4 regions of the Clostridium subterminale genome follow, and region 2 is predicted to be linked to each of the others. Evidence: riboswitches for the same ligand, from Rfam matches in the RefSeq annotation. Region 2 holds a riboswitch; each other region holds the start of a gene.
The links. A riboswitch is a leader RNA that binds a small molecule or an ion and turns the genes downstream of it on or off. The one in region 2 is predicted to bind cyclic di-GMP.
Positions count from the first base shown of each region.

Region 1: it holds a riboswitch for cyclic di-GMP, as region 2 does, so the genes downstream of both, ABDZ93_RS16170 (prepilin peptidase) here and ABDZ93_RS06295 (SpaA isopeptide-forming pilin-related protein) in region 2, are expected to answer to the same signal.
Region 3: it holds a riboswitch for cyclic di-GMP, as region 2 does, so the genes downstream of both, flgB (flagellar basal body rod protein FlgB) here and ABDZ93_RS06295 (SpaA isopeptide-forming pilin-related protein) in region 2, are expected to answer to the same signal.
Region 4: it holds a riboswitch for cyclic di-GMP, as region 2 does, so the genes downstream of both, ABDZ93_RS14200 (TasA family protein) here and ABDZ93_RS06295 (SpaA isopeptide-forming pilin-related protein) in region 2, are expected to answer to the same signal.

Region 1 covers NZ_BAAACI010000007.1:557,192-563,006, reverse strand. The annotation lists gene ABDZ93_RS16185 (TVP38/TMEM64 family protein) at 1-372, shown strand, start outside; gene groES (co-chaperone GroES) at 567-851, shown strand; gene groL (chaperonin GroEL) at 1,092-2,720, shown strand; cyclic di-GMP riboswitch class II at 2,936-3,020, shown strand; gene ABDZ93_RS16170 (prepilin peptidase) at 3,117-3,854, shown strand; gene ABDZ93_RS16165 (GspE/PulE family protein) at 3,939-5,627, shown strand; gene ABDZ93_RS16160 (type II secretion system F family protein) at 5,646-5,815, shown strand, end outside.
Region 2 covers NZ_BAAACI010000002.1:94,525-100,339, reverse strand. The annotation lists gene pepT (peptidase T) at 1-416, shown strand, start outside; gene ABDZ93_RS06305 (hypothetical protein) at 610-915, shown strand; gene ABDZ93_RS06300 (S1C family serine protease) at 1,209-2,558, shown strand; cyclic di-GMP riboswitch class II at 2,832-2,918, shown strand; cyclic di-GMP riboswitch class II at 3,271-3,352, shown strand; cyclic di-GMP riboswitch class II at 3,525-3,606, shown strand; cyclic di-GMP riboswitch class II at 3,780-3,861, shown strand; gene ABDZ93_RS06295 (SpaA isopeptide-forming pilin-related protein) at 3,933-5,815, shown strand, end outside.
Region 3 covers NZ_BAAACI010000001.1:670,751-676,565, forward strand. The annotation lists gene fliG (flagellar motor switch protein FliG) at 1-573, opposite strand, end outside; gene fliF (flagellar basal-body MS-ring/collar protein FliF) at 576-2,147, opposite strand; gene fliE (flagellar hook-basal body complex protein FliE) at 2,164-2,484, opposite strand; gene flgC (flagellar basal body rod protein FlgC) at 2,505-2,936, opposite strand; gene flgB (flagellar basal body rod protein FlgB) at 2,939-3,319, opposite strand; cyclic di-GMP riboswitch class I at 3,730-3,812, opposite strand; gene ABDZ93_RS03520 (flagellin N-terminal helical domain-containing protein) at 3,921-4,766, opposite strand; gene ABDZ93_RS03525 (methyl-accepting chemotaxis protein) at 4,870-5,815, opposite strand, start outside.
Region 4 covers NZ_BAAACI010000007.1:103,425-109,239, forward strand. The annotation lists gene ABDZ93_RS14190 (WG repeat-containing protein) at 1-977, shown strand, start outside; gene dhaS (dihydroxyacetone kinase transcriptional activator DhaS) at 1,070-1,636, opposite strand; gene ABDZ93_RS14200 (TasA family protein) at 1,887-2,465, opposite strand; cyclic di-GMP riboswitch class II at 2,497-2,581, opposite strand; gene ABDZ93_RS14205 (signal peptidase I) at 2,632-3,204, opposite strand; gene ABDZ93_RS14210 (ATP-binding protein) at 3,506-4,267, opposite strand; gene ABDZ93_RS14215 (TraB/GumN family protein) at 4,462-5,631, opposite strand.

The DNA of each region.
Region 1 (5,815 bases), on a different contig from region 2:
TATATAAATAAACTTATTGAAAAAAATAATTTAACTAAGATGAAGAGGATATTAGATGCTGGAAGTAATAATATAGTTATCTTTGTAATATACTTTATACCTGGAATACCTAAAGATATACTAGTTTATGTAGCTGGTATATCAAATGTAACCTTAAGTGACTTCATATTATATTCTTCTGCAGGTAGATTACCATGGATTATCACATCTGCCATGTTCGGTCACGGTATACATAGTGGAGATTATGTATCTATGATAATTATAGGTATAATATCAGGAGTCTTATTTTTAGTAGGAATATTAAGAGGACATAAGATTATAGACTTTTTTCATAGAGCTTTAAAGCATAAAGGCAAAAATAAGAGAAAATAAGAGAAAATATTACCATGAGTGAGATATTTTCAAATATTTGCTTATTTTACGAGGTTCTATTAGAATTAAAGATTTGCTTATAAAATAATAATTATATATTATTATATTGTAGTTAGCACTCAATGATTGTGAGTGCTAATAAGTAGTGATAAATAAAAAAATTATATAAATAATAAACAATAGGAGGGTTTTTTATGAATATCAGACCATTAGGCGACAGAGTTGTAATCAAGAGATTAGAATCTGAGGAAATAACTAAAGGGGGAATAGTTCTAGCAGGTACTGCAAAAGAAAAACCACAAGAGGCAGAAGTCGTTGCAGTAGGGCCAGGAACTTACTCTCATGGAAGAGAAATTAAGATGGAAGTCAAAGTAGGAGATAAAATATTATTCTCTAAATTTGCAGGCACAGAAGTTAAATTCGAAGGACAAGAATATATAATATTAAAACAAGAAGATATATTAGCAATCTTAGAATAAGTCATCTTAAAAAAATAAATAAGTCAGAATGCTCGTTTATTTTGTGTTATACTGCGTCAACAGAACCCTTAGATAGTGCTACTATCTGTGGAACCTGTCTCCTTGTCTAACTCAAAATATACTTCCCATCTTTGATTTGTTATTTATTTTCAGATGCCTAAGTAATATATCTTATAAGTTTAAAGAAAACAATTTAAATGTTAAGCTGGAAAATTCACATATAATAGGAGGTAAATGAATATGGCTAAAAGTATTTTATTCGGAGAAGAATCAAGAAGAGCTATGCAAAGAGGTGTAGATGTACTTGCAGATACAGTTAAGGTAACTTTAGGACCAAAAGGAAGAAATGTTATATTAGATAAAAAATTTGGTTCACCACTTATAACAAATGATGGTGTTACAATAGCTAGAGAAATAGAACTTGAAGATGCATATGAAAATATGGGTGCACAACTTGTAAAAGAAGTTGCAAACAAAACAAATGATGTAGCTGGAGACGGAACTACAACTGCTACAGTACTTGCTCAAGCTATCATAAGAGAAGGACTTAAGAACGTAACAGCTGGTTCAAATCCAATGTTATTAAGAAATGGTATAAGAATGGCTGTAGATACAGCAGTTGAAGAAATAAAGAAATACTCTAGACAAGTAGATGGAAAAGAAGACATAGCAAGAGTTGCAGCAATATCAGCAGCAGACGAAGAAGTTGGAGCTCTAATAGCTACAGCGATGGATAAAGTAGGTAACGAAGGTGTTATCGCTGTAGAAGAGTCTAAAACAATGGGAACAGAACTTGATGTTGTTGAAGGTATGCAATTTGATAGAGGATATTTAAGTGCATATATGGTAACTGACACAGATAAGATGGAAGCTGTACTTGATAATCCATACATTTTAATAACTGATAAGAAAATATCTAATATCCAAGAATTACTTCCAATTCTTGAGCAAATAGTACAACAAGGTAAAAAACTTTTAATAATCGCTGAAGATGTTGAAGGTGAAGCAATAGCTACTTTAGTAGTTAATAAATTAAGAGGAACATTTACATGTGTTGCTGTTAAAGCTCCTGGCTTTGGAGATAGAAGAAAAGAAATGCTTGAAGATATAGCTATATTAACAGGAGGTACAGTAATTTCAGAAGAATTAGGATACGACATTAAAGATGCAACTATCGATATGTTAGGAAAAGCTGATAGTGTTAAAATTACTAAAGAAAATACTGTTATCGTAAATGGAAAAGGTAAGAGTGAAGATATAGCATCTAGAGTAAATCAAATTAAGAAACAAATGGAAGATACGACTTCTGAATTTGATAAGGAAAAATTAAATGAAAGACTTGCAAAACTTGCTGGTGGAGTTGCAGTAATCAAAGTTGGTGCTGCTACTGAAACAGAATTAAAAGAGAAAAAATTAAGAATAGAAGATGCTCTTGCTGCTACAAAAGCTGCAGTTGAAGAAGGTATCGTTGCAGGTGGTGGAACTGTTTATATCAATGCAATAGAGGCAGTTGCTAAACTAACTTCAGATGTTTCAGAAATCCAAGTAGGTATCAATATTGTAAGAAGAGCTCTTGAAGAGCCATTAAGACAAATAGCTACAAATGCTGGTGCAGAAGCTTCAGTAGTAGTTGAAAGAGTTAGAAATTCAGCTACAGAAATAGGATATGATGCATTAAGTGCTGAATATGTAGATATGATTAAAGCTGGAATAGTTGACCCAACTAAAGTTACAAGAAGCGCACTTCAAAATGCTGCATCTGTAGCTGCAACATTCTTAACAACAGAAGCTGCTGTTGTTGATATTCCAGATAAGAACCCAGCTCCAATGCCAGGTGGCCCAGGAATGGGAATGGACGGAATGTACTAAAATAAATAATAAAAAATAAAATTAAGACTTTCATGAGGTTTTCATGAAAGTCTTTTTATATACAAAAAAACTTAATTACGATAAATTTTAGTGTTAGATGTTATAAAATAATACATAACAAGGAAAAAAACTAGAAGTATAATACAAAATATAGTATAATATGTTTAAATATTTATAAATTTATATTTTTACATCAAAAATTTATAAAGCAATAAAATGATTTTAGATACAATGATGCAACTTTTTTATTTGGGTACCTTGAAAGTTGTTGAGTTAATGGTACAACCGGCTAAATTATTAATTTAGTCGGTTTTTTTGTGTTCATTTATATGCATATATGTAAAAATGTGGTACAATAGTTTTAAAATAGAAATAAATGTAAAAGGATAATAAATAATGGGTTTTATAGTATTTTTATATGGAATAGTAATAGGAAGTTTTTTAAATGTATGTATTTATAGAATACCTAATAATCAGTCATTAATTAGTCCACCCTCTCATTGTGGAAATTGTGATACTAGATTGAAATGGAAGGATTTAATACCAATAGGAAGTTATCTATGGCTTAAGGGTAAATGTAGATACTGTGATTCTAAGATTTCTATGAGGTATCCATTAGTAGAAGGACTTACAGGCATTTTATTAGTAGGAATATATCTAAGATATGGTATAGGGTTAAACTTTTTTAAGTACTCTCTTTTAACTTTATTTTTAATAGTGATAGCCCTTATAGATTATGATACTACAGATGTATATTCTAGCGTAGTTTATAGTGGAATGGCAGTGGGGATAATCTTTATCATTATAGAAGCTGTAGGATATTCTCACAGTATAACTACTTATATTATTGGTGGATTAATAGGTCTTGGTGTTATTGGTTTAATATATGTTTTAACTGGTGGCATGGGTGCTGGAGATATTGAGATAGCAGTATTATGTGGATTGTTCCTAGGATGGAAATTAGAGATATATTTTTTACTCATATCCTTTATTATAGGGGGATCAATTGCAGTTACTCTAATTGCACTAAAAAAGAAATTGAAGGATGAGTATATTCCTTTAGGACCAAGCTTAGCAATGGGAGCATATATAGTTTTAATCATAGGAGAACAATACATATTAAATTTTATTTAGTATGAGAAGTTTTAAGAAATTAAAAGAAATATAAAACTTTTAGATAAAATCACGTAAATTAATTGTAAAGGTGAGGTGGGATAAATGGCAAGGAATACTGTTAGACTAGGTGACTTGCTAGTAAGAGCAAATAAGATTACCAGGTCACAATTATCAGAAGCCTTAGAAATTCAAAAGGTAAAGAGAAAGAAATTAGGAGAATTACTAATTGAAGAAGGTATTGTAACAGAGGATATTATTATAGAGGTACTTCAAGAACAGCTAGGTATTGAAAGGGTAACTTTGAGTAATATAGATGTAGACTCTAAGGCAGTTAAATTAGTTAATGAAGGCTTATGTAGAAAATATGAACTATTCCCTTTTTATACTGCTGATGGAGTAATAAAGGTAGCTGTGTCAGATCCTTTAAATATATTTGCAATGGATGATGTAGCTATAACCACAGGACTAAGAGTAGAGCCTTATATATCCACAAAGGATGATATACATAAGGCTACAGAAAAATATTATTCAGATAGAAATGTGGAAAGTGCTGTAGAGGAGATAACTAGGTCTAGGATAGTATTTCAAAATAAGACGGAAGATTTAGAAAAGATTGATGAAGTTAAAAATGCTCCCACAGTAAAACTAGTAGACTCTCTACTTAAAAATGCAGTGGAGCAAAGAGCTTCAGATATTCATATAGAGCCCTATGAAAAATATATAAGAGTTAGATATAGAAACGATGGTCAGTTAGAGGAGATATCGTCCTTAAATATTGATGTACTTCCAGGAATAGTTACTAGAATAAAAATTTTAGCAGATCTTAACATAGCTGAGAGAAGGATTCCTCAGGATGGAAGAATAGTTACTGTAATCAACAATAAAAATATAGACATGCGTGTGTCTATAATACCTCTTATTACCGGAGAAAAGGTTGTGATAAGAATACTAGATAGAAGTAACTATAAAATTGGAAAAGATAATTTGGGAATGAGTAGTGAGGATATAAAAAAACTTGAAAATATTATATCTGCTCCCCATGGAATAATTTTAGTAACAGGACCTACAGGAAGCGGAAAATCTACCACCTTATATACTATTTTAGGAGAACTTAATGATACTAATAAAAACATAGTCACTGTAGAAGACCCTGTGGAATACTCCATGGATGGAATAAATCAAGTGAATGTAAATAGTAAGGTAGGACTTACCTTTGCTACAGGATTAAGATCTATATTAAGACAAGACCCAGATGTAGTGATGGTGGGAGAGATAAGAGATAGTGAGACCGCTGAAATTGGTATAAGAGCTGCTATAACAGGTCACTTAGTTCTTAGTACACTGCACACTAATGACGCACCATCCTCAGTAATAAGACTTATAGATATGGGAATAGAGCCTTTCTTAGTAGCTACTGCTATAAAAGGAGTAATAGCTCAAAGGCTTGTGAGAAGAATATGTCCAAGCTGTAAGGAAGCCTATGAAGGGGATGAAGCTGAAAGGAAATTGCTCAGTTTAAATGCTGATGATAAGATAACTCTTCATAGAGGAAAGGGATGTGCTAGCTGTAATTATACTGGTTACAGTGGTAGGCTAGGCGTCTATGAAATAATAAATGTAGATAGAGATATAAAGGATTTGATTATAAAGTCTAATAATACAGAAGAACTAAAGGATGAAGCTGTGAAAAAAGGAATGAAGACTTTGTCAGATAGTTGCAGAGAATTAGTTCTTAATGGTGAAACAACTATGGAAGAAATGATGAAGATAATATTTATGGATAACTTGTAGAGGAAGGAGATCTAAATTATGTCTAAATATAAATATAAGGCTATTAGCTCTAAGGGTGAAGTTATTCAAGGGGTACATGAATGTAAGAGTAGAGAAGATGTTTTAAATCTTATGATGTCTAATGGATATTCACCCCTATCCATTGAAGAAGCTTTAGGAAGTAAAGAAATTATTCTAGGAAAGAGAAA
Region 2 (5,815 bases):
CTGTAGAAAAGACAACTATGTCTTATATTATAAGAGATTTCTTTAGAGATACTTTTGAAGAAAAGAAAGTTTTGATTAATGAAATAGTAGAACTTCTTAATAAAAAATATGGTGAAGGTACTGTAGAAATTTCAATGGAAGATCAGTACTACAACATGAAAGAAAAAGTAGAACCAGTAATACATGTAGTAGATACAGCTGTTGAAGCAATGAATGCTCTTGATATCGAGCCAATCATAGTTCCTATCAGAGGAGGTACAGATGGAGCAAGATTATCATTCATGGGGCTTCCAACACCAAATATATTCACAGGTGGACACAACTTCCACGGAAAATTTGAGTTCATTCCTGTAGAGTCAATGGAAAAGGCTGTAGAAACTATAGTTAAGATAATAACTCTTTATGCAGAAAAATAAATAAAGCTTTTTTAGATAAAAGTTTGTTTTATAGTAAGATTATTAACCGCTTTTTAGGAAGTTTTTCTTCTTAGGAAGCGGTATATTTTAGCAGAAAAGTTTACAAATAAAAACTTCATAATTTATATTATAAATATACATAAAAAGTGCTTCCTTAATACACACTATAGTAAAGTAACTGAGGAGGTATACTATGAGTAACGATAAATCAAAACCAATATATCCACCAGATACGCATAACTATTTTGGTGATTTTAGAAGTATGACACCTATGGCTGATACAGTTTGGGAGAATGTAAGAGAAGCTGAGATAGAAGCTGCAAAAGCAAGAAATCGAAGAACTTACGATATGGAGACTAGTGAAGAAATTGCTTTTGAGAATTTAAGTGAAGACATAAAAAGCGAAAGTGAAGTTGACTTTGATTCCATTATAGATGAGGTAGACATGAGTGATCATGGTAATGATTATGGAGATTATGCTAAGAAAAAATTATTTTAATATTTCTTAGAGGAAGAATTTATTCTTCCTCTAAGTTAATTTAGGACTTATTTTGGACATAATTTAAAATAGAGAATTGCTTTTATATAGGGAACTACTGAAGCTATAAGGTTTTAGTAGTTTTTTAGAATATTAAGTTTACATATAAAGTTTTAGAAAATTTATTTCTTCAAGGGACAATTAAGAATTCTTTCATATTTTAGTCACTGAATTGACACATAAGTGTTGATAATAATATACATAGAGATAAGAAAAATAAATAAATCAGTTTTTAATAAGGGGGAAGATTTAATATGAATAAAGATATAAATAATAATGAACTAAACAATAATGAATTAAATAATAATGAAGTTAATAGGGATAATAACTTAAATGAAAATACTAGTATCAATAGCAATAACAATGACAATAATACTAATGAGAATTTAAACTATACTGTAATTCAAGATGTAGAATATACAACAAATGATAACTTGAATATGAATGAAGCTAATACTTCATCATGGCAAGAAGAAGAGGAAAAGAAAAATAAGAAAAAAGATAAAAAGAGCAAAGGGAAGGGGTCAGCCAAATCTTATATTGCCATAGCTCTAATTTGCTCTATATTAGGAGGAGCAATAGGTACAGGTGTTACTTATGGTGCTATGAGAAGTACTATACAGTCAGCAGTTAAACAGGGTAAAAATAATACAAATACCGGTGGCTCTACAGCAAATGTTAATCCTATAAGTAGTATGAACATACCAGAAGTTGTAGCAAAGGTTTCTCCAGCTGTAGTTGGCGTATCAACTACCTCAGTTTCAACTAATGTATTTGGATTTGATATGGGTAAACAAGAAGGCATTGGATCAGGATTTATATTCTCGAAAGATGGTTATGTACTTACCAACTATCATGTAGTTAAAAATGCTAGTCAAGTTAAAGTTATTTTTAGCACAGGTAAAGAAGTAAATGCTAAGGTTGTAAACTATCAGGAAGATGCAGATTTAGCAGTTGTTAAGATTACTGATAATGTTGAAATGCCAGGGGTAGTAGAACTAGGTGATTCTGATAGCCTTCAAGCAGGAGAACAAGTTATAGCTATAGGAAATCCCCTTGGAAAAGAATATTTAGGATCTGTAACGACAGGAATCATAAGCGCTGTTAATAGAGGAGTAGCTTTAACTGAAGGTGGAGAGAAAATGAATCTTATCCAAACAGATACTGCTATAAATCCAGGGAATAGTGGAGGGCCATTAATAAATTCTCAAGGTCAAGTTGTAGGTATAAATACAGCTAAGATAGATGCTAGTGGAGTAGAAGGAATAGGTTTTGCAATTCCGATTAACGATGCCACTGAAAAATTAGATACTCTAGTAAAACAAAAAGTAAAACTAGGTATAGCAGTTAGAGATATAACTGAAGATTTATCAAAACAATTTAACTTACCAGTAGGTGTGTATATTCAATCTGTAGAAGACTTTAGTATTGCCCAAAAGGGTGGACTACAACCTGGAGATGTAATTACTAAAATTGGTAAGAAAACTGTTAAGACAGTTGAAGAGTTAAATAAGGAAAAAGAGTCCTTTAAAGAAGGAGATAGTATTCCTATAGAATTTATAAGAAAAGGTCAAACAATGCAAGCTACTTTAGTAGTAGAATAATTAAGTTAATAATTATAATTATCCCCTAATTATAATATTATAAAATTTCAATAGGCATGAAGCTTGAGTTATCAATGTTTCATGCCTATTATTTTTTAGATATGAATCATAACATTGTTAATATATAAGATATTATACGTTAAAACAATAAACAAACATATATTACTTTTGATAATATTTATAGATAATTATGTATTTTATGTAATTAATTTATTGACTGATACAATTATATATGCTATATTCTCATATGAAATAGCATATATAATTTAGTAAGAGTTTTAAGGAAACATTGAAGTATATATTAATTTGGGCGCATAATATATATATATGGAGTTAGTAGTGTAACCGACCTTTATAATCAAACGTAGATAGGTATAAGATTAGTAGGGTCGGTTTTTGTTATATAAGTTGAAAAATTTAATAGAGATTTTCTTGTAAAGCAATATAAATTAAATAGGTTATATGGGGCTGTATTTAATAAATGGATAGAATAAGGAATTAGAGTAGCGCTCAACCTAAAAATAATTGCATTATATTTATATATTATATTTAAAATTTAAAAACTGAGTATAGGAAATATTAGTATAAAAGTAAAAAATGTATAGACAAATACTAAATATAAAGTTATACTTAATTAATAAAGTATGTTAAATAATAATAGATATTAAATGATTTGGATTTGTTTATAAATTTTTGAATACAATTTACTAAAAGTTATAAGGAAACATTGAAGTATATACTAATTTGGGCACTTTGTATATACAGAGTTAGTAGTGCAACCGACCGTTATTAATTTAAGGTCGGTTTTTTGTTTGTAAAAATTCATTAAGGAGGAAGATTATGAAGAAAATAAAATTTAAACCTACCCTAAGCTAAAGGAGAAACTATCTATTTTTATACTAAAATGAAGAGAAGCATAGATTGATTTAATTTTGTTCCACAAAATATTGAATACAATTTACTAAAAGTTATAAGGAAACATTGAAGTATATACTAATTTGGGCACTTTGTATATACAGAGTTAGTAGTGCAACCGACCGTTATTAATTTAAGGTCGGTTTTTTGTTTGTAAAAATTCATTAAGGAGGAAGATTATGAAGAAAATAAAATTTAAACCTACCCCTAAGCCAAAGAAGAAACTATCTATTTTTATACTAAAATGAAGAGAAGCATATATTGATTTAATTTTATTCCACAAAATATTGAATATAATTTACTAAAAGTTATAAGGAAACATTGAAGTATATACTAATTTGGGCACTTTGTATATACGGAGTTAGTGGTGCAACCGACCTTTATAACCAATCTTATATTTATATAAGATTGGCATGGGGTCGGTTTTTTGTTTGTAAAAATTTATTAAGGAGGAAGATTATGAAGAAAATGAAATTTAAACTTAGGTCTAAACTAAAGAAGAGATTATCTGTTTTTATGGCTTTAGCTATTGCAGTTTGCCAAATTTTTAATATTATTCCTATAGCACAAGCTGATGCTATGGATATTACAAGTAATTTTCCATTTATAACTGAAGTAACTTTAACTGATGGCGATGGTAAACCTATAAATGAGTCATCAAATCCAATAAGTAAGAATGAAGAAGTTAAACTAACTTATAAATTTACTGTACCAAATCAGGGTACAGTAAAAAAAGGTGATATTTATACAATTAAAATACCTAAGGAAATACAAATAATAAGTACACTAAATTTCCCTATTACACTTGATAATGGTGATACAATTGCAAATGTTAAAATAGAAACCAATGGCAATGTTACCATTACTTTTACTGAATTTGCTGAGAATAATTCCAATGTTTCAGGATTCTTTTATATTGATACTCAATTTGATCCTGATCAAATAGGAGGAGATAATCCAGTCCCTATTAAATTTGAAATTGGAGGAAATTCTTCACCAGTTATAGTTAATGTGAATTTTGAGCAACCTGAAATTCCTGATGCTTCTGTTATGAAGGAAGGAAGTTATGACCCTTCTAAAAATGAGATTACCTGGGAGGTAATTGCTAATTCAGAAGGAGTTAAGGTTAATAATGCTGAAATTGTGGACAACATTCCAGAGGGACAAGAATTTATACCAGGTTCTGTTACCATAAATGGAGCTAATGCAGATGAAGCAAATTATAACTATGATTATAGCAATAAAAAATTAACTTATAGCTTTCCAAGTGTTATAGACACATATCAAGTAATTACCTTCAAAACTAAGGTAGTAAATCCAAAAGTTTTTGAAAGTGAAGGAGCTACAATATATGAATATAATAAAGCAATCTTTAATCATGATGGAACTAGTGTAGATTCTAATGAGGCATCAGTTAGTATTTTTACAGACTTCATTAGAAAAGATGGAAACTATGATGCAGCAACAAAGAGAATAAATTGGGTTATTTATGTAAATAACAATGCTCTAAGCATTCCCAATGCTGTAGTTACAGATGATATACCTAGTGGATTAACTGTTACACAAGGTAGCGTAAAAATAGATGGAAATCCAACTAACGACAATTATACTATAAATGGACAAAAATTCACCTACACTTTTCCAACAGCTATTAATGAACCTCATAAAATTGAATTTTCAACAGATGTATCTGATGATATATTTAATTCTAATGAATGGAAAACCTATAATAATAAGGCAACTATTACAGGAGAAGGGGTTCCAGGTAACGCTTTAGATGAAAAGGGAGTTGACGTACCTAGTAACGTTATTTCTAAGCAAGGAGTAGGATATAACCCAGCTACAGGAGAAATAACTTGGGAAGTTATGATTAACTGGAACAGCGGAACCATAAAAAATCCAATTTTCACTGATAAAATAAAATTAGGACAAGAGTATGTAGATGGTTCTGCTACTATAGATAAAGATGTTCCAGGAGGAAGCTTTAACTATGTACCAGAAGTAAACGATGCAGAAAAAACTGGAACACTAACCTATACCTTTGGTAAAGATATTAATGAAACCTATATAATAAGATTTAAAACAAAAGTAACAGACCCTAAGGTTTATGCAGGAAATAGGAATGAGACCTATTATAATGTTGCTGAATTAACTGGCGATAATATAAAACCTTCCACCTACCAAGGCACACAGAAAGTACAGAGCCAAGTTATAAATAAATCTAGTAAAGACTATAACTATGTTGCTAGAGAAATTACATGGAAGATAGTAGTTAATAAAAACAAAATGACCCTTCCCAATGCCTATGTTACAGATGTTATAAAGGAAGGACAAGAATTTGT
Region 3 (5,815 bases), on a different contig from region 2:
AGTAACTACTGAAGATAACTTACTATTTAATACCTCTTCAATTTCCTTCACTACTATCGGATATATGTTACTCATGGTAGCAACTCTAAAAGCAACTTCACTCTGCAATTCAGATGGAAGTGCGGACATTATCTGACCTGCTTTATCCGGCTGTAAATGACAAAGTATTAATGCTATAGTTTGAGGATGTTCTCCTGAAATTACATTCATAAGCTGAGTTGCATCAGCTTTTCTAGCAATAGAAAACGGTCTAAACTGCTGTGAAAACTCTGTAACTCTATCTAAAATATCATTGGCCTTTTGAGTCCCTAAAGCTTTAGATAAAACGCTTCTAGCATACTCTACTCCACCTTCAAGAATATAATCTTTAGCCTTATTTAATTCCATAAACTCATCCAAAACAGCTTGTCTGTCTTCAGCTTTAACCGATGACATATTAGCAATCTCATAGGTTACCTTTTGTATATCTCTTTCATTTAATCTTTTTATTATTGCTGCAGATGCATCTGGTCCCAAAGAGATAAATAATATTGCTGCTTTTTGAATGCCGGTAAATTTTTCTGTTTTAGCCATTACTATCTCCCTTCTTCATCAGTCATCCATGATTTTATAATATCAGCTACCTGTTCTGGTTTCTTTTCTGCATATTTTTTAACTTCTTTCATGACTTTTTCTCTTTCAGTTTCTGCTTCTAAATTTAAATCTTTATATAAATCTGCCACTGTTTCTAAAGTTTCATCTCCTATAACTACATCTAGTCCTTCTATAGCCTCTTCATCTTCTTCGTCTTCTTCTTTTCTCTTATTTCTAAGAATAGAAATAAATACAATAATAAGTATAAGTGCTATAACCGCTCCTGCTCCTAAAGCAATAAGCTTAATCCTTCTAGATTTTGCTTCTGCTTCCTTCATAGCGTTAATTTCTTCTTCTGCTTGAGTTTTATAATCATCATTAAAATCTAAACTTTCAACTGAAATTCCATCACCTCGATCTTTATCGAAACCAATGGCATCAGAAACTAAATTTTTTATAGTATTTTTAGTAGCATTATCTATATCTCCATTAACAACTACAGATGTGGTAATTCTCTCCACTTGCCCTGGAGCTTTTACCACTGTTTCTTCACTTTTAGAATTATTAAAGTTTCTAGTTTCTTCAGAATAACCTGCTTTTTCAGTATTTTTTTCTGCATCTTGTGCATTAGTCATATTGTTATCTACAGTACTTCCAGAAGTATTTTCAGTATCTTTACTATTATCTTTAATGATATGTTCACTTACTACCGCCGAAGTCTTCGGATCATATGTAACATTATTCTGCTTTACAGCATCAAAGTTAAGCTCTGCATTTACAGATACTTTCACATTATCTTTGTAAATTGGCTCTAGTACATTTAAAATTTTCTTTTCATATTCTTTTTCAACTTTTTTAGTTGAATCAATTTGGTTTTCTGTGCTAGTAGCCTGAGTTCCTTTTTCATTATCAAATAAACCTTCTGTTAATAACTTTAAATTGTCTGATACTATTGTAACATCTTCCTTATCTAAGTTTTCCACACTGCCTGTTACTAGGTGCACAATAGCCTTAACTTGTTCTGGTGAAAGTTCATTTCCTGGCACTAACTTTACTGTTACTGAAGCACTGGCAGGAGCTGGTTTAGTTACAAAGGCTGAGTTGTTAGGTAAAACTAAATTTACCTTTGCTGCTTCAACTTCCTCAAATCCCTTTATAGTTCTTTCTAATTCTCCAGAAAGTGCTCTTTGATACATTATTCTTGACTCTTCATCTGTAGCTCCTATGCTACCTTTATCAAAAAGTTCAAATCCTTGACTTCCTTCTGTTATTTGCACCTCTGACAGCATTTCCATTCTCAACTTGTCTACTTGAGACTTTTCAACTAAGATTGAATTTCCTTCTATTTTGTACTTAGTTCCTTTGCCTTCTAAATTGGCTATAATCTTTCCTGAATCTTGGGAATCCATATTTGAAAATAAAACTGTATACTTTGGTTTAAGTGATACATAAAGTAGGGTTCCTATTGCTAAAACTGTCACTACTGAAATTATCACTAAAGCTATCTTTCTAGTTTTCGACATGGAATTCCACTTATCTTTTATCTTCTTCATTAGCTCCGATAGCTTACTCATCTAATCCTTACCTCCATTATACTTGCATATTATTAAATTCCTTATAAGCATCAACCAGCTTATTTCTTATTTGAATAGCAAGCTCTAAGGACATAGATGCTTCTTCTGTGGCTAACACTACTTCATTGATACTTTTTTCTCCAGCAATATATCCTTTTATATTATTATCTGCTTCCACCTGCAAATCGTTCACTTTTTGTAACTCATCCTTCATTATAACTGCAAAACCTGTGCCATTTGAAGAGCTATTCTCCTCAGTATCCCTTTCTTTTACCCCATAAATTTGTTGTAATTCATTTTGAAAGATTGTTGCGTTTGGTATGTAACTGTTTATCATAAAGTACTACTCCTATCCTATTATTTACCTATTTCTAAAGTTTTTAAAAACATACTCTTTTGTGCATTCATTGCATTGACATTTGCTTCATAAGCTCTACTTGATGCAATTAACTCTACCATTTCATTTGAGATATTTACATTAGGCATAGTTACAAATCCTTCTTCATCAGCATCTGGATGACTTGGATTATATACTTTAGTAAGCTCTGATTCATCATCTACAATGCCTACTGCTTTAATGCCATTTAGCTTATTCTCTACTTTTCCAGTGCTTCTATTGTAAGCTTCCTTTAAATTTTCTTGAAACACAGCTATTTTTCTTACATAGGGTTTTCCATCTTCTCCTCTAGTAGTCCCAGCATTAACAATATTAGATGATATAGTGTCCATTCTTAATCTTTCTGCTGTAAGCCCACTAGCTGAAATTCTTAACCCCCTAAATGCCTCCATTTTTAGTTCCCTCCTTTTATAACTCTACTTGTACTGTTTATTTTTCCACTGGCAAATCTAACTAACGATTCATACATCATGGTATTAGAAGCTTGACTTGTCATTTCAGTTTCAATATCCACGTTATTTCCATCTTCTCTCATAGACGTACTGTCATCTCTTTTAACTTGTACATCCTTACTTCTCATTCCTATATGTTTTTCATTTGTAATTTTTAACTTACCACTAGCTGTTGACTCTTCCATAACCTGTTCAAAGGGAACATAATACCTTTTATAATCTTTCATATTTACATTTGCTATATTATTAGCAATAACCTTATTAGCCTCTACGGTTACGTTCATAGATTTTTTTAGCAACCCATATACTTCATTTTGCGACATTTTATACCTCCACATCCTATAAGAACATACTTATCGTTTATAAATTAGACATAAACTTTAAATTCCCTTCTTTTTTTGTTAGTTACATGAATTATTATTTATTCTTACATACTTTAACCTTACTTTTAATAGAAATAATTCTACAAATTTCATCATTAGTAAAACATATACTGATAAACTTCAAATAATATTGGTTGCATATAACCTTATATAAATATTAATTGTAAAACACAAATCTAGTAAATGTTTACAATATAATATACTCCATAAAATTTATTGCAATTCTTATGAAAAATCAGAAATTTCACACAATAAAAAGCTACTCAAAAAGAGTAGCTTTAAATTACAAAAGGTTAGAATAAAAGTATTATTTACTTCTATAATACCTAAAACAAAAAGTGTACTTACTCTTTGGCAACTGGCTGGCATCCCCTAAGGCTTAGCCCCTATAGCTTTGCGTCACTAACTTTCGTGAGTTTTGCGTATTAAATTTTTCACATATTTGCATTATATACTATATTTTTCTTTCATTCAACATTTATACTTAAAATTATTTATTTTTTGCTTAAAATTCCTTATTTGCTACATGAAATTACTTTTTTTATTTATTAGGGTATACATTGCTTAATATTTGCAAAATATCCTTTGGAAATTGGTTCGTTTGAGCCATCATCGCCATACCAGATTCTACCAGAATTGAGTTTTTAGAATACTCAATCATTTCAAATGCTACATCAGTTCCAGTAATGATAGCTTCTGCTCCCTCGATTTTACCAGATATTTCATTGGCATAATCCACTGTAGACTCCATTCTATTACTTAGAGCTCCATACTTTCCTCTTCCAGAATTCAACTTATTTATGGCATCATCTAAGCGATTTAAACTATCATCTATGTTGTCCACACTTATCTTATTGCTACCATCAACATTCACAAGTCCTAATCCTGAAGATGTAAAATTACGTGTTGGTAGTTTAATTACTTCTCCACTAGTTGCTCCAATAAGTAGATCAACTGTATCACCTGGATTATTTTTATCTGCTAACAGCTTTACACCATTCATTTCTGTATTATTAGCGGTAAAAGTTATATGTTCTAGATTTTGGTCTATTTCCTTTTGAATAATGGCTCTATCTTCCTCCGTAGTAGCTCCTCCAGCTTGAACCATAAGTTCTCTAGCCCTTTGTAAAGACTCACTTATATTTTGCATACCACCATCCATAGTTTGCATAAGACTTACACTATCTTGAATGTTTCTAGTAGCCATTTGAAGCCCTCTAATCTCTAACTTCAACTTTTCGCTCTTAGCCTTAGCATTAGGATTGTCTCTATAAGTCTGTATTTTAAGTCCTGAGCTAATACTACTATAAGACTTAGATTGAGCTGCTAAATTTTTAGTATAACTATTTAATATCCTTACAGAGGCCATATTTCTACTTAATCTCATTATCTCACTCCCTATGTGGGCAAAATCCCCACCAAACTTTTTATATTCTTATTATCGAAGTGTAGTGAATATACTTTAGTTACTGTGGGGCCAGACTCCTTAACTAAACTGTAAATTTATTAATAATACCTTGTAGCTCATCTATAATGTTTACTAATCCTTCGCTGCCATTTGCTATTTCTTCTATACTTGCTGATTGTTCTTCTATGGCTGCTGAAGCTTCCTCAGTTCCAGCCGCATTTTCTTCCGCTATTGCTGATAAATTTTGCATTAGATCTACAAGCTTTTCTTTATTTTCATTCATTTTTTCTGCTGATTCATTAAGCTTGCCTATAACATTATTAGTTATTTCTATAGAATTTGCTATCCTATGAAATTTTTCTTCTGTTTTCTCTACGCTTTCAGATTGTAAATCTATTATGCTTTTCACTTCTTGCATTCTATTTACTGCATTTTCAGATTTTAATTTTAATTCTTCCATTACAGTTTTAATTTCTCCTGTAAAATTATTAGATTCTTCTGCAAGTTTTCTTATTTCTTCCGCTACTACTGCAAAACCTCTTCCATGCTCACCAGCTCTTGCTGCTTCAATAGCTGCATTTAAAGCAAGAAGATTTGTTTGTGCAGATATGGATTGAATCATTGAACTTGCCTTTTCTATTTTTTCTGCACTTTCATTATTACTTATTATAATTTCATATACATCTTTAGAAGCATTATTACTTTCTTCCGTTTTTGATACCAAATCTTTTAATATAATAAAGCCTTCTTCTTTTTCTTTTTCTATATCTTTTGCAGCTTTATTTACTTCCTTTGTATATTCTTTATTTTCTTCTAATAAATTGCCCATTTCTTCTACACTTAAAGCTGCTTCCCCTGTATCTTGAGCTTGGCTACTTGCTCCACTAGCTATATTTTCTATAGTTCTTGATATCTCTTCAGAAGCTATAGCTGATTGCTCTGATGTTGCTGTTAATTCCTGCGAAGTTGCAACTACCTTTTCTGCACCTTCTGAAGTTTTTAAAACAAACTCTCTTACATTTTTCTCC
Region 4 (5,815 bases), on a different contig from region 2:
ATACTAATTTGAAAGTAGAACCTAAGTATAGTAGTGTAATGCCTATATTCAATAATAATTCTATGGTTTATCTTGAAAGCAATGGAAAGTTTGGTTTTGTAAATCTGGATAGTAAAACTATAATAGAACCTAAATATCCTTGTCACTTAAACTTTAATGATGATATGTCTCCTGTATATATAGATGGAAAGCTTGGTTATATAAATATTGAAGATGAACTAGTAATTGATCCTATTTATGAAAATGCTGACCCATTTTACAATGGACTAGCTGTAGTGCGTCTTAATGGTAAAGCTGGATGTATAGACAAGAGTGGTAATGTCATTGTTCCTTTTATATATGATTATATAAATTCTTTTTTTGAAAATGATATATCCATAGTTTCCTTAAATAATAAAGTTGCTCTTATAAATAATAAAGGAGAATTACTCTTCGAGCCTAAGTTTCAACAAATTGAATTAAACTCTGAAAATGATATGTTTGCTGCCACCTATGAAGATGAAGATGGAAACTATAAAAAAGTATTTATAAATAAACAGGGTGAAATTATACTTAGTACAGATTATACAGAAATTTATCCACTTTTCTACGGCTTTTCTTCAATTTATAAGTCAAGCAAGTGTGGTATTTTAGCTTCTAGCGGCATGGAGATAGTTCCTCCTATTTATGATGAAGTCCTTCCTATGGATTCATTAGGAAATAATTTCCAAGTATGTCTAGGTGGTGAATGGGGAATTATCGATAAAAATCAAAAGGAAATCTTAAAATGTGAATATGATACTATTGACTCTTATCCCGAAAATATGTTTATAGTAACTAAAGATAATAAATATGGGCTTTTTAACAAATCCTCTAACAAATTTACAGATACCATATATGATGAAATTAAATTTTCTTATGAGGATAATGCTCCTATAGCTGTGAAATTAGATAATCAGTGGTTTTATATTGATAAGAATGGTAATAAACTAAAGTAACTTTTAAATCATAGCTATATGTAATATTTTATAATTATACTAATGCTTTAAAGAATATATAAGTTTTAAAGGATGCATGATGGATATAGTTATTATGCATCCTTTTCATATCTCTCTAGTGCTCTCATAAAGTTACCTTCTACTAATTCACTTAACTTTTCAATAATCGTGTGAGAATCTTCCTTCATTCCACCATTCATCCATTGAATTACCAAGCCTGTAAAAGCTAAAGTATAAAAATTTGCAATAAACTTCTTATTATCTTCTGTAGCCTTCATATTTTTGGAAACTTCATTAACTACTCCAATAATTAAATCATAAGTAACTGTGTAAAGATATAAATCTAGATGATTTTTTCCTAAGGAATTTAAAGTATTCATACAAAATCTTCTATTGCTTTCTATATAGTTGAAAATCTTTTGAAATCCATCAGTCCAGGTGCTATAACTTCTATATTGTGATATACTTTCCACCGCTTCTGTTTCATAAATCCACTCTAATAAATTGTATATATCTTGAAAATGATAATAAAATGTTTGTCTATTTAGTCCACAGTTATCAACTATATCTTTAACATATATTTTATTTAAAGATGTAGAATTCATTAATTCCTTTAAAGATTTAGCTAATGCTTTCTTGGTTATTATTGAATTTGACATAGGTATCTCTTTCCTCCCTATGGATTTTTTCATCGTTATATTTACTATACATTATATTATCATTTTATTCCATTAATTTTATATTACCACTTTTTAAAGTTTGTAAATATTTCTACAATAATAAAGAGCTATCTTAAAATTAGTTCAACATTATATGAAGTTGATCAATTTAAGATAGCTCTATGATTTATAATATTATATGCTATAATTAAGTCACAATAATATTATAAATATTTTCTTTTATTATATTTTACTGCTCTATTACTTGATGTGCTCCAACTTTTACAAATTCTTGAGCATCAGTATTAATAAGTTTTTCCATCCAATCATTACCTGCATTTGTAGGAACAGTAACTCTAACTGTCATTTTAATAAAATCTCTAACTTCCATTCCATTTTCATATACTCTATTAGGAACATTTGGATCTATTTGTGCATGACCATGTTGAGAAGTGAAGTTTACCATCTCAAGTTTTAACCCATCAACTAATTTAGGATTAAATTCCACTGTTGTATCTGCTTTTAAAGTTCCATAATTAGCAACTATTATGTCTCTTTCGAAAGTATCTCCTGGCTTAACATTTTCAAAGCTTAATGTCTTTCCACCATCTTTGTCAACTACTTCTGTAACTTTCGATGTAGCCCTCCAACTATCGGCATTAGCATCTGTAGCCCAATATGCTTTTACATCTAATTTACCCATTGTAATGTTTACTTCATTTTTTAATGAATCACTATCAGTAAAATAAGCATAAGTACCATATCCTCCTACCCCTGTCGTAATTGCCGCTGCCATTAATAATGACACAATTTTAATTTTAGTTTTCAATTTAAATTCCTCCCATAAAATATAATATTTATTATATAATGGTGTGGATTCACTATTAACTCCATATTCACTAAGTGACCATATACAGTGAATACTTCTTCGCTCCCTTTATAAACCTTTTGAAAATATAAAATTAAATTTTAAATAATATTAATAATGAAGTTGACTATTCAATACTTTTTTTCTTTATTCTAAGCAACTTAACTTCTTTAAATATTTCCTTTATAATATAGTACATAATTATTATCCAAGCCAAAGCTAAAAATTGAATACTTTGTATTTTACTTATTATAAATCCACATCTAGGTATTTTGAAACAATACCTAGATATTATCTGGCTAGCACTTACCTGTTTCTCATCATTGGCTTTATTATCATCCCCCTTAGTAGTAAAGGTAGTTCCATCTTCAGCATTTTCAACTATTCTATGTGTTACTAACATGTTTCCTACTTTAAATGTAATAACATCCCCAACTTTAAGTTTAGATGTATCTTTTATCTTAGCCCCAATTATTAAATCCTGTGAGTAAAACTCTGGATTCATACTTTCTGATAATACATTTAAATAAGTATATCCAAGTATACTTGGTACATATTCCTTATCGACTCTTATTTTTAAGCTTTGAATTACAATCGTAAACAATAATATAATTAGTGCACAACACAATGTTTTTTTTGTATACTTAAATATTTTTTTTAAAATGTCCTTATTATGTTGTTTTCTTTTTTCTTTTTTCATTATTTTTAATTTCCTTTCTCACATAAAATAATTTCAATAAACTATTAAATATGAATACTTTAACTGGAATAGGTAAACTACTTACTCTATTTATTCAAAAGAACCCATTCAAGAATAACATTTATAGATTTACAAATAATGTATTCACATATTTATATTACCTTTTTATGTTATTATTGTCAACATATCCCTAGTATTATAATATTTAAAAAAATAAAAAGTTACCTCTCCACAAAAGTTTCAAGGTAACTCCTTCACGTATCTAATAATATTTAAAACATATAAGTTATGAATCTATTACTTACTTTATAATATTACCATTACTTGTAATAGTAATCTCAGTATAAGGTACAATTACCTCTGAAGCAAGCATTGCTTTTTTAACTGCTGAAACTATTCCTGAGCAGCATGGTACTTCCATTCTAACTACAGTTATACTCTTTATATTGTTCTTCTTAAGTATTTCAGTTAATTTATTCTTATAATGTTCATTGTCATCAAGTTTTGGACATCCTATTACTGTTATTTTATCTTTCATAAAGTCTCTATGAAAATTTCCATAAGCATAAGCTGTACAATCTGCTGCTACTAATAAGTTAGCATTATTTAGATATGGTGCACTAGTATTTATTAAATTCAATTGCACTGGCCATTGCATAAGTTCAGAGTTATTTTCAGTAGTACTCTCTCTTTTCTTAGGCATAGTTTCCATAGCAATTATTGGTTTTCTCTCAATGGTTTTAGCCATGGTTCCAGGACATCCACATGGAAGTTTTTCTTCTTTATTTATGTGATTATCTTTAATTTCTTTAGGTTTATTATCCAATTCTAAAATTCTTGCCTTTACTGCATCATCATCATACTCATCTGCTTCTCTTTCTATAATCTCTATAGCTGCTGTAGGACAATTAGGTAAACAATCACCTAATCCATCACAATATATATCACTAACAAGCTTTGCCTTTCCATTCACTAGTTCTATAGCTTTTTCATGACAAGCATTAACACATAATCCGCAACCATTACACTTTTCCTCATGGATCTTAATTATCTTTCTCTTCATAACAAATCCTCCAAACCTATTATTTAATCTTAATTAGCATATTTCCCAAAATAATTATTATTTTATTACACTTACCTTTTATTTACTTTCAACAACACATTTAAAATAAACTATTTTTACTATAGCTTAATTATAACTATATTTCCATAATAGGTCTGTAACTTTTGTTACATATTTGAGATTTTTATTAAAAATTATTTATACCAAAAACAAATTACGTATTGATAGTTATCTACTGTACTCCCATTTGTAAGTTCGAATAAATTATCTACAAGTGAATTTTCCAGTCCTTTTTTATAAGGTGAATTTTTGCCATTCAACTTAAATAAAGTGAACTTTTCTAACTTTAGCTTTTCTATATCCTTCTTTGGAATTACTATTTCACTAGATGATATAGGCATAGATAATACTTTAAGGTTTCCCTTCTCCTCTATAAATTTGGCTAATGTAATTGTTTCTTCTCCATTAGACTTTATATTTTCTCTGAAAATATGTGCGGTACCAAATTGTCCATAGTATTTCCCCTTAGGATTTTCATTATATATCCTTATAAAATTATCATAGATTAAATCATCTCTATATTCACTTTGATTTTTCATAAATTTTATAGTATTCATCATACTATCTAGATTGTTTTTAAATTTATTAAAGTTATCTCCAAAGAAAGCTTTGTATACATCTGCATTATTGTTTATATCCTTATTTAAATTTACTAGTATTGTGACTATGGCTTCATCGTCTTCTACATTGTTACTAAGTATATTTTTAAAATCATTTATTTTCTTTTTTATTCCCTCACCTGGTTCTTTGTTAGGAATCAAGCTAAGCATTTCGTTTAAAGTATAATTAACTTGAAAATCTATATCAATACCGAAAGCTTGTATTTTTTTATCGCTAGGTAAAGTTTTATTATAATTATATAGCTCTTGCCAGAATTTATAGTAATCATCACCACCATAGCTAGGAGCAGCATTTCTTACTACTTCTATTGCCTCTTTAAGCATCTGCTCATCACCATTTTGTATATATTGATTTAATTTGCTAACTATACTATACTGTAATTCACATATTAAATACCTAACACCTTCTTTTTGATTTAAATATTTTAACATTTCAATACTTATCTTTTCATTTCCTAACATTCCATGATATTCACCAGTAAAAAATATATCATATTCACTACTATCATCGATTAACTTAAAGGTATTACTTATCCCTTCTTCAGTAAAATCTGCTGTCTTATAGTTATCTGCTAAATACTTATCTACTGGTTTAACTTTATAAAAATTTGAATAAGCATAATACCCTAGTATAATAACTACAATCATAACCATAATAATACTACTACATTTTTTCCCCTTCATTTTTAATCCCCCACTTATGGAAATAATAAATTGATTTTATTATTTTCATACTACTAATTTTTTTCTTTTTATTTGTTTTGCTTTACAATAATTAGACAAGTACTAATTTTTTATGAAACAATTATCATTTACACATTATTTAAAATAAATATAATATATACTTTTTCATTAACTAAATTTAATT